Regions from separate parts of the Paenibacillus sp. MAHUQ-45 genome, predicted to be linked through region 2. Evidence: a T-box and tRNA genes for the amino acid it is inferred to sense, from the RefSeq annotation. Region 2 holds a T-box; the other holds one or more tRNA genes.
What was found. A T-box is a leader RNA that pairs with one kind of tRNA and senses whether it is charged. The one in region 2 lies ahead of AC3Y23_RS15740 (arginine--tRNA ligase), so its partner is inferred to be a tRNA-Arg.
Positions count from the first base shown of each region.

Region 1: it has a tRNA-Arg gene. The T-box ahead of AC3Y23_RS15740 (arginine--tRNA ligase) is inferred to sense a tRNA for this amino acid. The anticodon was not compared.

Region 1 covers NZ_JBYUPV010000018.1:46,569-54,010, forward strand. Annotated here, with positions in the region: gene gpmI (2,3-bisphosphoglycerate-independent phosphoglycerate mutase) at 1-927, opposite strand, end outside; gene tpiA (triose-phosphate isomerase) at 930-1,682, opposite strand; gene AC3Y23_RS26780 (phosphoglycerate kinase) at 1,707-2,888, opposite strand; gene gap (type I glyceraldehyde-3-phosphate dehydrogenase) at 3,009-4,019, opposite strand; gene AC3Y23_RS26790 (sugar-binding transcriptional regulator) at 4,137-5,189, opposite strand; tRNA gene AC3Y23_RS26795 (tRNA-Arg) at 5,510-5,584, shown strand; gene clpP (ATP-dependent Clp endopeptidase proteolytic subunit ClpP) at 5,773-6,369, shown strand; gene AC3Y23_RS26805 (GDSL-type esterase/lipase family protein) at 6,500-7,138, opposite strand; gene AC3Y23_RS26810 (PdaC/SigV domain-containing protein) at 7,222-7,442, opposite strand, start outside.
Region 2 covers NZ_JBYUPV010000006.1:302,540-309,981, forward strand. Annotated here, with positions in the region: gene cydD (thiol reductant ABC exporter subunit CydD) at 1-675, shown strand, start outside; gene cydC (thiol reductant ABC exporter subunit CydC) at 672-2,399, shown strand; gene AC3Y23_RS15735 (response regulator transcription factor) at 2,452-3,180, shown strand; gene AC3Y23_RS15740 (arginine--tRNA ligase) at 3,580-5,448, opposite strand; T-box leader at 5,492-5,717, opposite strand; gene AC3Y23_RS15745 (hypothetical protein) at 6,319-6,444, shown strand; gene AC3Y23_RS15750 (hypothetical protein) at 6,441-7,442, shown strand, end outside.

The DNA of each region.
Region 1 (7,442 bases), on a different contig from region 2:
GTAGGCTACGTATCCTTGCACCGTTTCGCTGAATGTCGTTAGGCATACGAAATGCAGGTTTTGCGGGAACAACGGGCCCCGATCGAAGCCGCGGAAATCCGCATTGGTGAATACTTGCGACAGTTGAATAGCACGGTCTGGACGGAAGTTAAGGAATACGACGGAATCGCCACTTTCTACCGTTGTCAGAGGCTTGCCTTCGCTGTCCACGATTACACTTGGCTCTACGAATTCGTCAAAGACGGAATTCTCGTAGGAAGCGGTGATCGCTTGCAGTGCGTCGGTGTATTTCGGACCTTCACCATACACCATGGCACGGTAAGTCTTCTCTACCCGTTCCCAACGTTTGTCGCGGTCCATCGCGAAGTAACGTCCGGATACGGTAGCGATATGGCCTACACCAACTTCTTCGATCTTGGCCAGAAGGTCCGTAATGAACTTCTTACCACTGTCAGGCGCTACGTCGCGGCCATCCATGAAGGCATGGATGTACACGTCGTGCATATCTTCCTTCTTCGCCAGATCAAGCATCGCGAACAAGTGTTGAATATGGCTATGTACCCCTCCGTCGGATACAAGCGCGTACAGATGAAGCTTTTTACCGGTTGATTTGGCGTTTCTTACAGCCGCAACAAGCGTCTCGTTATCGAAGAATTCTCCGTCACGAATCGACTTGTCAATACGGGTAAGATCCTGGTATACAATCCGGCCGGCACCAATATTAAGGTGACCCACTTCAGAGTTACCCATTTGTCCTTCCGGCAGACCCACAGCTTCACCGCAAGCGGTTAGCGTGGTGTTCGGATATTGTTTCAGGTAACGGTCGTAGTTCGGCTTGTTGGCTTGGGCAACAGCGTTGCCTTCATCCGTGCCGCGCAGACCGAAACCGTCCATGATAATTAACGCTACAGGTCTTGGTGCTGACATTATTACTTCGCCCCCTCAACCAGGGCCACGAAGGAATCAGGTTGCAGACTGGCACCGCCGACGAGTGCGCCGTCGATGTCGCTTTGACCCAAGTACTCCGTTACATTCTCAGGCTTCACACTGCCGCCGTATTGAATGCGAACTGCATCAGCTGTTGCTTCATCGTACAGACCTTTTACAAGGCTGCGGATGTAGGCAATAACTTCATTAGCGTCCTGGGAAGTTGAAGATTTACCGGTACCAATCGCCCAGATTGGCTCATAAGCGATAACCACTTTAGCTGCTTGCTCAGCGCTAAGGCCTTGGAATGCAGCTTCAGTTTGAACTTTACAAACGTCTTTGGTTTGGTCAGCTTCACGCTCTTCGAGCTTTTCGCCTACACATACGATTGGAGTAATGCCGTGACGGAATGCTGCGTGCAGCTTCTTGTTCACGATTTCGTCTGTCTCGCCAAAGTAAGCACGACGCTCGGAGTGGCCGATGATAACATAATCCACACCAAGATCGCTAAGCATTACGCCGCTGATCTCGCCTGTGTAAGCTCCGTTATCTTCGAAGTGCAGGTTTTGTGCGCCAATCTTGATGTTAGTACCTTTTACTGCTGCTACCAAAGCAGGCAGGTTAGTGAATGGAGCGCAGATTACAGTCTCTACGCCTTCTACTTCTGCTTTGCCTTTGATGTCTGCGATAAAGCTTTCCGCTTCCGGAACAGTTTTGAACATTTTCCAGTTGCCGGCGATAATAGGTGTTCTCATGGCTTGGTTGCCTCCTTCTACGTCTTACTTATCGTTAAGTGCTTCTACGCCAGGAAGAGCCTTGCCTTCCATGAACTCCAGGGATGCGCCACCGCCAGTGGAGATGTGATCCATTTTGTCAGCCAGATGGAATTTCTCTGCTGCCGCTGCGGAATCACCACCGCCGATTACAGTGTAACCTTCTGTAGTTGCGCAAGCATTAGCTACTGCGAGTGTACCTTCAGCAAACTTGTCGATTTCGAATACGCCCATAGGACCATTCCATACAACCAGCTTGGAGTTTTTGATTACATCTGCATAGATTTCACGAGTTTTCGGTCCGATATCAAGACCTTCCCAGCCTTCTGGAATTTCATTGAAAGGAACAATCTTAGTGTTGGCATCAGCACCGAATTTGTCGGCTACTACAACGTCAACTGGCAGCAAGAAGTTCTTGCCAAGTGCTTTTGCTTTCTCGATGAATCCAAGAGCAACATCCAGTTTCTCGTTGTCCACCAGGGAAATACCGATTTCATAGCCCAATGCTTTAGTGAAGGTGTAGGACAAGCCGCCACCGATCAGGACATTGTCAGCCAGAGTCAGCAGGTTGTCGATTACGTCGATTTTGTCTTTTACCTTGGAACCGCCGATGATGGCAGTGAAAGGACGTTCCGGATTGGACAATGCTTTACCAAGTACGGACAATTCTTTCTCCATAAGTAGACCCGATACCGCTGGCAGGAAGTGAGCGATACCTTCTGTGGATGCATGTGCACGGTGAGCCGCGCCGAAAGCGTCATTCACGAACAGGTCAGCCAGTTCTGCGAACTGCTTCGCCAGTTCAGGATCGTTCTTCTCTTCACCAGGGTAGAAACGAACGTTCTCAAGAACGAGAACATCGCCTTCGCCAAGCTCAGCGATTTTAGCTTTAACAGCTTCACCAATCGCTTCATCTGCTTTTGCCACTGGTTTGCCGAGCAGCTCGGACAGACGCTCAGCAGCAACTGTCAAACGCATGGAATCTACGAATTGACCTTTAGGACGGCCCATATGGCTGGCCAGAATGACCTTTGCACCGTTCTCGATCAAGTATTTAATCGTAGGTAGCGTTTCACGGATACGAGTATCATCTGTAATCTTACCATCTTCTACAGGAACATTGAAATCGACGCGCACGAATACGCGTTTACCCTTTACTTCTACATCACGTACACTTTTTTTGTTCATGACAGTTTCCTCCACACCCATAGTTTATCCGAACAGGAATTACAAGGAATGCATTTAGAAAGAGCGGAAACAAGGAACATCTGTTTCCGCTCTATAGATAATGCTTATATAAAAGTGATATTACTTAGCGATTTTTGCGAAGTGCTCCAAAGTACGAACCAATTGAGCAGTGTAGGACATTTCGTTGTCATACCAAGCAACAGTTTTAACCAGTTGTTTGTCGCCAACAGTCAATACTTTAGTTTGTGTAGCATCGAACAGGGAACCGAAAGTGATGCCCTTAATGTCGGAAGATACGATTTCATCTTCAGTGTAGCCGTAAGTTTCTGGATCGGAAGCTTCTTTCATTGCTGCGTTCAGCTCTTCAACAGTTACGTTCTTCTCAAGTACAGTTACCAGCTCAGTCAGGGAACCTGTAGCTACTGGAACGCGTTGAGCCGCACCGTCAAGTTTGCCTTTCAGTTCTGGAATAACCAGACCGATTGCTTTAGCAGCACCGGTAGTGTTAGGGATGATGTTCTCAGCTGCTGCACGAGCGCGTCTGAAGTCACCTTTGGAGTGTGGAGCATCCAAAGTGTTTTGGTCGCCAGTGTAAGCGTGGATAGTAGTCATCAAACCTTCAACGATACCGAACTTGTCGTTCAGAACTTTAGCCATTGGAGCTAGGCAGTTCGTTGTGCAAGAAGCACCGGAGATAACAGTTTCAGTACCATCAAGGATGTCATGGTTAACGTTGTAAACGACAGTTTTCATGTCGCCAGTAGCTGGAGCAGAGATAACTACTTTCTTAGCTCCGCCTTTAAGGTGCTTCTCAGCTGCTTCTTTAGTTGTGAAGAAGCCTGTGCACTCCAGTACGATGTCAACGCCAAGGTCGCCCCAAGGCAATTCTTCTGGGTTGCGGTTCGCAAGAACCTTAACTTCTTTACCGTTTACTTTGAAGAATCCATCATGCACTTCAACATCGCCTTTGAAAGTGCCTTGAGTTGTATCATATTTAAGCAAATGAGCAAGCATCTTAGCGTCAGTCAAGTCATTGATTGCTACCACTTCGATACCTTCTACATTTTGAATACGGCGGAAAGCAAGGCGGCCAATACGTCCAAAACCGTTAATACCTACTTTTACACTCATTGAATAGTTCCTCCTAGATTTCTTTTTATTTATTCAAGACAAGCCGTAAAGCTTGTCAAGACAACAATATTAAGTATAATGCAAAATAATTAACGTTGCTCCCCATTTTCTGTAAAACTATAAAGGAAGCTGTATTTCACTGTCGATTTCTCTACCAATCTCCACCGCAGCGGCCTCATCGGTAATCAGAATATCCTCTTGCCCGAAACGAAGCATCGCATGGATGGCTTTGGCCTTACGTTTGCCGCCGGCAATTCCGACGACGACTTCCGTCCGCATGATATCCTCCAGACGCAGTCCCATGGTGAGCATGGTGTGAACCACCTTGCCCTCTTCATTGAAGTAATAACCGAAAGACTCGGCTACCGCTCCTTCTCCCTGAATTTCGGCCACTGTGGCTTCATCCAGATTACGGCGGCGGGTCATCTCCAGGGCGTCACCGATACCGTGCACGATGATCCGTGAGCGGCGGATGATGCCAACGATCTCTCCAATATTGGAGTCCAGCGCAAGGGACTGAAAAGCATCCTCGCTGAGCAGGTCCGGTACATGCAGCAGCCGGTAATTCGCGCCTACCCGTTTGGCCATCGTAGATGCGATCGTGTTAGCCTGAATCTCCATACTCTCTCCCAGCCCTCCACGCGCCGGTACAAACCAGGCGTCCTTATAGGAATGGGATAGCGGGGGGGACAACTGATCGGCCATCTCGGCTAGCGTTGAGCCGCCTGTGACGGCAATAGTATCGTCTGAACGCAATACACCGAGTAGCGCCTTGGCGCCAGCGCGTCCAAGCTCACGTTTGGTGAAAGGTGACGATTCGCAGTCACCCGGTACTATAATAACTTTACTAAGACCATAGGTTGTGCGGATTTTCTCTTCCAGATCATCTAGGCCAAACAGGCTCTTGGCGATCGGCTCCAGCAGGTCAAGCAGTCTGCGACCGGCATCGCTAATGCGCATGCCTACGCTCTCGATCTCGATGAGCCCTTGCGATTTCAGAAGATCCGTCTCGGCTCGCAGCACCCGCTCCGTCATATCCAGGGAAGCGGCCAGCGTTCTGCGCCCGATAATATCGGACAACATGATCTGATGAAGAATCGTGTACCGTCTCTTAAGGGTTTCCATGAGATCAGGCAGAAGCTGCTTTTGGATTTCCAATAAATTACGCATGCTTTCACTCCTGCAACTTCGTCTTTCTCTATTCCCTCGTTCATGGTCTTAAAACGTCCCGGGTTAACTTTTTAAGTCCCACCCATATTCTAACCAAATTTCGAGCGAAGCGCAAGTCTTCCGAGAGTAGAATTCACAACCTCTTTTCATCTTATACATATATCACGGGATGTAAGGGCTTTACCCCCCTCTTTTGCTGGATAATCCGCAGGGTGGACGGGCTTGTACGATTTTCATAAGACCCGCTAAAAGAAAGATTTCAACGCTTTGATATTAATACATTGCAATTGTAATCTTCTTGTATTATAATAATTTCTGTTGCGCCCGTGGTCCAATGGATATGACGTAGGCCTCCGAAGCCTGAGATCCAAGTTCGATTCTTGGCGGGCGCGCCACTATTTTTAATAGCTTCAATTGTGAGTTCTATATTGTTTTTAACCAAAGTGCCATGATGTGGCTCTTTTTTTTGCAACTAAGTTTGACTTTCTTTGACTTTTTGTTTGAATTTGTTTATCATGTGGTTATTACGGTAAGAGTAACAAATGAACACATTCGAAGAGCCAATACCAAGGAGGTTTTCCACGTGAGTTATATCCCAATGGTAGTAGAACAGAGCAACCGCGGTGAACGCGCTTATGACATCTATTCCCGCTTGCTGAAGGACCGCATCATTTTCCTCGGAACGGAGGTTAATGACGTGGTGGCCAATTCCATCATCGCCCAAATGCTGTTCCTAGCAGCTGAGGACCCGGAGAAGGATATTCACCTCTATGTGAACAGTCCTGGCGGATCAATCACTGCTGGTATGGCTATATTTGATACAATGCAATACATTAAGCCTGACGTTTCCACCATTTGTGTGGGCATGGCTGCTTCCATGGGAGCGTTCCTGCTCAACGCTGGCGCCAAGGGCAAGCGTTTTGCGCTTCCGAACAGCGAGATCATGATTCACCAGCCGCTGGGCGGAGCTCAGGGACAGGCAACGGATATCGAAATCCGCGCCCGCCGCATCCTGAAGCTGCGTGACAAGCTGAACCGTATTCTGTCTGAGCGTACTGGCCAGCCGCTGGAGCGTATCGAGAAAGATACAGATCGTGACTACTTCATGAGCGCTGCTGATGCTGCCGAATACGGTATTGTCGATAAGGTGATTGAGAAGACACTGGTACCTGGAGTTTAATTCTCCGAGCATGCAAAAGCCCCTGGATCCGCGATGCAGATTCAGGGGCTTTTTTTAACGTATCGAACTTTACACGCTTGGAACTCATCGTTTTAAGTAAACAACCTTTAACAACACCTGCACCAGTTACTCAGTACAGCATCCCGTACCGCAGCCCATCCAGCTTGTTCGCAATCACCCGGTATCCCCGTCCATTGGGATGGAGATGGTCAATGGATAGTAGGCTCCGCTCGTTACCAGCAAAATCACCATAGATCGAAGCAAATCCAACCACCCGACTGCTATAGCCAGAAGCATACTGGTTGAACTGGCGTACCCACGCTGTCGCCTCCGCTATCTGAGGGTAGGGATTATACAATCCCACTATTCTTATAATATAAGGCTCCCGTGTACCCGCCTTCAATTGTCTAAGCGAAGACATAATTCCGGCAAAGTTCTCCCGGCATTCCTGCAGTGATTTTTGCAAAACCCGGGGTGAAATCCCCGAGGGACCTCCTCCAGATTTCGCGGCATGGATCAAATCATTCCCGCCGATGGACATTGTAATAATGTCCGCTTCCCGCACCGACTGACGAAATCCGTTGCTTCTGCGAAGCTGCTGCTCCAGGTCGGCCGTAGTCATTCCATTGACACCCAGATTGGACGAAGCCACGAAGGCGCCTAGCCGGGATTCCGCCGTTCTGCGGTATACTGGCACGAATCCATTGCCCGGCAACGCGCCAAAACCCGTCGTCAGAGAATCGCCTATCGCCGTATACTGAAAACCCATAACTCTCCCTCCCCGCTCTGTGCTAGACCTCTATTCAGCATATGAGTCTCACATAGATTAGGTAACTGGAAGATGTCCCGAGGTTATTTTAAAGCGGAAAACGGGCTACTCCCATTTGGCAACAATTCCTTAAAAGTGAAGGTGAATTCAGGGAATCCGGCAGCGTATGGAGTGTATTCATAAAGTTGGAAAAAGATAACGACCTTGCCGTCTTTCAAATAGTAACTTTGCTCAGTATTCAGGCCTGTGAACCCGCCAAAATAACCTTCATCTGCTTTGAATCGCTGGCTCAGCTTGGTATTCA
Region 2 (7,442 bases):
CCATCTGTAACGATTGAACAAGGAGAGAACGTGGCGATTGTGGGCAAAAGCGGCTCAGGTAAAACGACCCTACTTCATCTCATTGCCGGCTTGCTCAGACCAGATTCTGGAGAGATTCTGGTGAGCGGTAATCTGATTTCACAATTCACTGAAACCGAATGGTTCGAACGAATCAGCTATATTACGCAACATCCGTATATTTTTGCCGGCACGCTCGCTGAGAATATTGCCATTGGTACTAGCCGGAATGTCTCCAGAGCAGAAATCGAGCAGGCCGCGTCGGAGGCTGGACTTGCTGGTCTCGCCGCCCAGTTGGAGCATGGCTATGATACCTTGGTTGGTGAAGGCGGGAGAGGACTGTCCGGAGGCGAACAGCAGCGTCTGGCTCTGGCCCGTGCCTTTCTGAAGCGACCGTCTCTGATCTTATTCGATGAACCAACGGTTGGTTTGGATCTGTACACAGAGCGTATTCTGCAGAAGTCCTTAAATACACTGTCCCAAAGGGCGACAATGATTACGGTGGCGCATCGGCTGTATACCATACAGCATGCTGACAACATTCTATTTATGGATAATGGCGTATTAGTAGATTCGGGTGTGCATAACGAGCTTCTGCAGCGTCTACCTCAGTATGCCGAGATGATCAATGTTCAAAGAGAAGGGGGATTGGCATGAACGACCTAGCTATTCTATCCAAAGCGATGATACAGGAGCGGAAAGATATTGTTCTTGCCATTTTAGGTGGATTTATTGCCGGCATTGCCGGAGTGTTTCTTTTTTCCACAAGCGGTTATCTGATCTCCCAGACTGTATTTATGCCGCCCCTGTATACCTTGATTGTATTGACATCGTTGGTCAAAATGCTTGGTTTGCTCCGTGCGGGGAGCCGTTATGGAGAGCGGCTGTATTCCCATCGCGCGACATTCTCTATGCTAAGTCGGTTACGAACCACCTTTTTTGCAAAGCTCATTCCCTTAACACCAGGTGTATTGAATAAAAAGCGCAGTGGGGATCTGCTTGCCCAGATCGTGGGGGATGTGGAGAGCCTACAATTTTATTTTTTACGCGTCGCCTATCCGCCGGTCATTGTCGTGATGGTTTTTTTGGCAACGGTTCTGTTTACATCGGTATTCTCTATCTGGATTGCAGCGTTATTCGTGCTTGGGATGCTTGTTATCGCCTTTGTTGTTCCTGCCATCGTCCTGATTGGCCAGCGAAAAATAATTGGCCGTGTTCGTGAACAACGAGCAGCACTTTCAACAGAGTTTACCGAAGTCCTGTATGGTTTTCGTGAATTAAAAGTATATGGTCAATTAAAACAGCGGGAAGAGCAGCTTGGGCATCTCTCAGCAGATTTAGCGGCCGAGCAGCGGCGAGAAGCAGGTCATTTGCTCCTTGGACAATCCCTGCATACCTTTGTTACATTTTTAATTTCCTGGGGGGTACTGGCGCTTGGTGCTTGGCTGATCACGGCTGGACAACTTGCCGGAGTCTTTCTTGCCATGCTAGTCATGGCTTCACTAACAGTATTTGAAGAAGCTGCGGCAATGGCTACATTGCCTGCATACAAGCAGGATAGTGAACATGCTGCCAATAGGCTTACAGAAACAGTCAAAGCTGCTAATGAGGTACCTTCGCCATCAGGCGGTCTGCTGTCCGTTCATCAAGGAGTCTCGGTTAAGCTATCCGATGTGGCGTTTCAATATGAAGGGGAGTGGCGTCCTGCATTAAAGAACATTTCGCTGGAACTTCCTCCGGGCTCCAAAACGGCAATTGTCGGGCCGAGCGGCTCAGGAAAATCAACGATCATTGATCTGCTGCTGAAGCTGCGTACACCAACCGAAGGGCAAATCCAAATCAATGATGTGTTGCTCAAGGATCTGAACGAAACTAGCATTTGGGCAGCGGCGAATGTGGTTTTACAACATAATCATTTTTTTCGGGGAACCATTAGAGACAATCTGCTGCTCCAAGGCGAAGCGTATTCTGATGAAGTGTTGACTGCGATTCTGTGCAAGGCAGAACTTCCAAATAAATCGTTGACGGATGTGGTATACGAGAATGGTGAGAACTTGTCCGACGGTGAGAAACAGCGTTTGGCTCTAGCACGAGCAATGCTTCGGAAAGGAAAGCTATGGGTACTGGATGAGCCTACTTCATCTCTGGATTATGTGACAGAACAACGTGTTTTCGGTCATATTTACGAACAAGCGGCTGAAGATACACTTCTGTTGATTTGTCATCGACTTATCGGTCTGGACAAAATGGATCAAATCATAGTGATGGATCAGGGGAAGATTGTAGAGAGCGGTTCCTACTCAGAGTTGATGGAGCAAAAAGGTTACTTCTATGAGATGAAGGGAATTGAGCGGCAGATGGTTGGAGAAGATCGGGCATAAAGTTTCGCTGTGTCGATCAAGAGATTCGGAGGTGAACGACCTGACTCATTTTTTGAATAAAAGAATTCTGTTAATAGACGGAGATAGTCGGGTGCGGACATTACTGAGAAACTATCTCGAGAAAGAGAGCTTCATTGTAGATGAGGCTGCTAGCGGTGTTCAAGCTATTCGAAAATGTTTTGTGCATGGAAATTTCGATTTGATCGTGCTAGACTACGAGCTGCCAGATATAAGCGGGCTGGAAATCTGCAGATACGTTAAGCATAGTGGGGACGTTCCTGTTGTTATTTTGTCTGAACGCTCCGATGAAGGAGACCGGATCGAGGGATTTCGGGCGGGCGCTGATGATTATGTCGTCAAGCCGTTTAGTCCAAGAGAGGTTCTATTACGTATCCAAAGTATTGTTGCTCGCATGACTGGAACCTGCATTTCTCATGTTAATGATTCATCAAGCAGTGAAATTCTGTTTGCGGGAATTAAGATTCAGCCCAGTGCTCGCCGTATACGGGTACAAGGAAATGAAATTCACTTGACGCGCAAGGAGTACGATCTGCTGTATCTTCTAGTTACCAATCCGGAAAAAGTGTTCTCTAGAGAAGAATTGCTGAGAGAAGTATGGAGGTCGTCGGCGAAGGAAATATACGATAGGCGCACAGTCGATACCCATATCAAGCGATTACGTGAAAAGCTGACCCTCCATTACCCGGAAGGAAATGAGTTCATTCAAACCTTATGGGGACACGGTTACAGGTTCCGCAGTCCAGAGCAATCTTTGTCTTGAGTAGCTTCAAGCCTAGATGTTATTCCTAGAGTGTAATTAACGGCAATTTTGTACCTTAAACTCTCTACAACTCAGGCTTAGTGGGAATTAAGTGCAATATTGTACCTTAAATCTTCCAGAATACCCCGTTCAGGGTGCTTTTGCGAAAAATAAGATACAATAATGCCCTTATTTTCTTCTTTTGCCTATATTCAAGAAAAATAAGGTACAAAAATGCGCTTAATTGGGAGGTAGAACATTCTTCACTGTTAACAACGCCGGATCTTCTGTTTGAATCTTAATTTCGCTTAATATAGAATAGTAAGTTAAAAAAGTCTCTGTGGTCGCGTTATACTAACGCTCCAGAGACTTTTTTAGGTTATTGCTGGCTGCCTGTTCAATTTCTAACCTTTGAACCTTCTACATCCGGTTTGGCGCGGGAAGACCCAATACGTTCAGCGCATCGCCCAGCGTGGCCTGGAACTTGCCAGTCAGCCAGACCCGGAATCTTATGCTGTCTTCTTCTCCCTTCAGAATCGGACACTGTGAATAGAAGTTATTAAACAGCGTAGCCAAGGTATGTGCGTAGGTACAGATCAGGTTCGGCGCCAGCTCCTGTGCAGCCTCATGCAGCGTATCTGTCCAGGCACTGAGATGTCTCAGCAAGGCAAGCTCTGCCGCTTCTGGTGTACTTGGGAATGGAGCCGCTGCATTCACTGTAATTCCTGCCGCTTCGGCTTTACCAAGTACACTGCCTGCCCGTGCGAAGGTGTACATCAGGTAGACGCCAGTATTGCCGGAGATTTCAGTAGCCTGCCGGAAGTCGAAGACAATCTCTGTCCCAAGATTGAAGCGCAGCAGGTAGTACCGAATGGCGGCATGAGCAATGATACGGCTAGATAGACCGCTTTTATCGGAACGGCTCTCTTCGATAGTCTCTTCCATTAAGGAAATCAGATTAGCGACCTTCACGCCGATCCCCTGGCGCCCCGACATGGCATAGGAGTTTTTGCCATCAGAGATATCAATTCCAAGCTCGGCAGCGGAAGCAGGGCTTAGTGAGACTACACCGTAGCTTACATGGTAGAGCTTCTCCGCTTGTTCGGGATAGCCAAGCACCTGCAGGGCCTGCTTCACCATCAGTTGCGGGTATTCCTGGCGATGGTCAATCACATTGATGACAGCATCCGCCTGCCCATAAGGCATGGACTGTCCGGTTAGTCCGGTAGTCCACAGTCCAGCAGCAAATTCGCTATAAGCAAAATCTTTGTCCAGTAATCCGAATTTCCACAGATGATAGGCGATATCTTTGGCAGTGTAGGTCAAAATCCCGTTGGAGCGAACCAGCACTTTATCCTGGTGGTATTCACCATTCTCCGTACCTTCTTCTGCTGTCTCTCCAGTGCCTTGTTTCAGCACCCAACAGCCGGCAAGCTTTCCTTCCGTTTCTTGAACAAAAGCTGAAGTCTGCGACAGTCGGTCGAACGCAGCCGCCCAGAAACCCTCTCTGACAATGCTGCTCTCCCAGACGAGCAGATCATAGTCAATTCCGAAGCCTTTCATCTCTTCTACATGCTCCCGCACGATCCGCTCGGCCACGAGATTGCCCAGCCAGGCGGTGTTTCCGCGGCCTTCTTCCAAGGCATGCAGGGTTTCGGACCGTTTCTCCACCATCCCAGGCTCAAGAGCATACGCCTTGTTTATTTGGGAATAAATATCCCAGCAGTAATCCCCGAAGCGAACATACTCCCCCTCCAGCGGAATGTTTTGTAGTCCCACAACCGTATCGGCGAGCTGATTACCAAGATCATCTACGTAGTTGTGCACTTCGACCTGTTTTCCTGTTCTTCTCAGTACGCGAACCAAGGTATCCCCGATACAGGAGTTGCGGAGATGGCCAATATGAGCAGCCTTATTGGGATTGATGGAGGTATGCTCTACAACAATTTTTTCATTCGAGAGCTCGGGAAGCACAAAAGAGTGTTGTGCCCAAGTCGGCCAGTGAATATACAAATTAACAAAACCCGGCGCTGCGACGGCAACTTCACGAATCAAGCCAGAACAGGCACCTTGCTGTTCAAAGGTATCCTTTATCAACCCGGCAATAATCATCGGCGCTTTGCGCAAGGTCTTGGCGAGCTGCAGTGCAATGCTGCTGGCATAATCACCATGCTCAAGGCTGGCAGGCTGTTCAATGGGGATAGGGCCTCCGGTATAAGGTACACCGAGTGTTAGGCAGACTTCCCGCACACTTTGTTCCAGACTATCTCTAATGTGTTGACTTAACATAAATACATCCTCCTTATAAATAAAAAAACAGCCCCCGTCTCTATAAAGAGACGAGGGCTGTAAGCGCTCGCGGTACCACTCCTTGTTGCCGAACTATTAAGTTCAGCCACTCGTATTAGGGTAACGGCCTTCTGCCGGGATTTCCTACTGCTTCGGTTCAGAAATCCATCTCACGGGTGCGCTTCAATATGGGGGCCGCACCGGCTTTCACTCTCCCGGCTCGCTGAGGGCTGACTTCCCATAACTACTCTCCCGATCATCGATTGTCATATCAATTATCAATTTTTCTTAGTATACCCAAAATTGCCAAGAAAGCAATAGTTAAACCCATTCTTCTACCAATCAGTATTGAAAATTAAATTTGAACTATCTTTACGAGAGGGTTATGGAAGTCTACACCGTGCGGGGTTTCAAAGAATATTACTATTTAAGGCACTAAGTTATTCATGCAGTGAAAATGATAGTGTCGTAGTTTCCAAATCTATAAAAAAGGAGATGGAGAAATGAGCTTTTGGTCGACAGGACCGATAGAGAATGCTGTGTCGCCTGTGAGCGGGATTAGACCCACTCAGCATGTTATCGTCAAAATCGATAACCGTAGTTCCAGCACGGTTTCTTCGGTCGGGATTCAAGGGTTCTATCTGAATGGTGTAAGAACAGAGTATGTCGATGAATTGTTGTCTGTTGCACCTAATCAGGTAATTACCAGAGAATATTTTGCGGATTTTGACGGCTTCGAATTCCTTTTCGAGACCCCAATCAGCCCTTGTGACGACGATCCTATTCAAATTTCGGTCTGGGGTATAGATGCTCAAGGTCAATTGGTAACTGCACATCGCCTCGTCTCCGCTGAGCTGTTAGGTGAACTGTGTGGCATCACTGGCGCAACAGGTGCACCAGGTGCAACTGGCTCGACAGGAGCTACAGGAGCAACTGGTCAGACTGGAGCGAGAGGAGCTACGGGTGCCACCGGGGCAACTGGAGCAACCGGGGTGACAGGAAATACTGGAGTACCGGGAACACCAGGAGTGACAGGTGCAACTGGGGCAACGGGAGCAACGGGAGCGACTGGAGTGACAGGTGCCACTGGAGCAACGGGTGGAACAGGAGCAACTGGGGCAACGGGAGCCACTGGAGCGACAGGAGATTCTGGTGAAACTGGAGCCACCGGAGCTACCGGAGCTACCGGAGCGACAGGTGACACTGGAGCAACGGGTGGAACAGGAGCAACTGGATCAACTGGAGCGACGGGAGACACTGGAGCAACAGGAGCAACGGGTGCAACAGGAGACACTGGAGCAACTGGGGAAACGGGAGCAGCTGGAGCAACGGGAGCCACTGGAGCAACGGGAGCAACAGGGGCAACAGGAGACACTGGTGCAACGGGAGCGACAGGAGCAACGGGAGACACTGGTGCAACGGGTGCCACCGGAGCGACAGGAGACACTGGAGCAACAGGAGACACTGGAGCAACAGGAGCAACAGGAGCAACGGGAGCAACGGGTGAAACTGGAGCAACGGGAGCAACAGGAGCAACAGGAGCAACAGGAGCAACGGGAGCAACGGGAGCAACAGGAGCAACAGGAGCAACAGGAGCAACTGGAGCAACAGGAGCAACGGGAGCAACAGGAGCAACGGGAGCAACAGGGGCAACAGGAGACACTGGTGCAACGGGTTCCACCGGAGCAACAGGAGACACTGGTGCAACGGGAGCAACAGGAGCAACGGGTGAAACTGGAGCAACGGGGGCAACAGGAGACACTGGAGCAACTGGGGCAACGGGAGCGACAGGAGCGACAGGAGACACTGGAGCGACAGGAGACACAGGAGCCACCGGAGCGACAGGAGACACTGGAGCAACAGGAGCGACAGGAGACACTGGAGCAACAGGAGCAACGGGAGACACTGGAGCAACAGGAGCCACTGGAGCAACGGGTGAAACTGGTGCAACGGGAGCAACAGGAGCAACAGGAGCAACGGGTGAAACTGGAGCA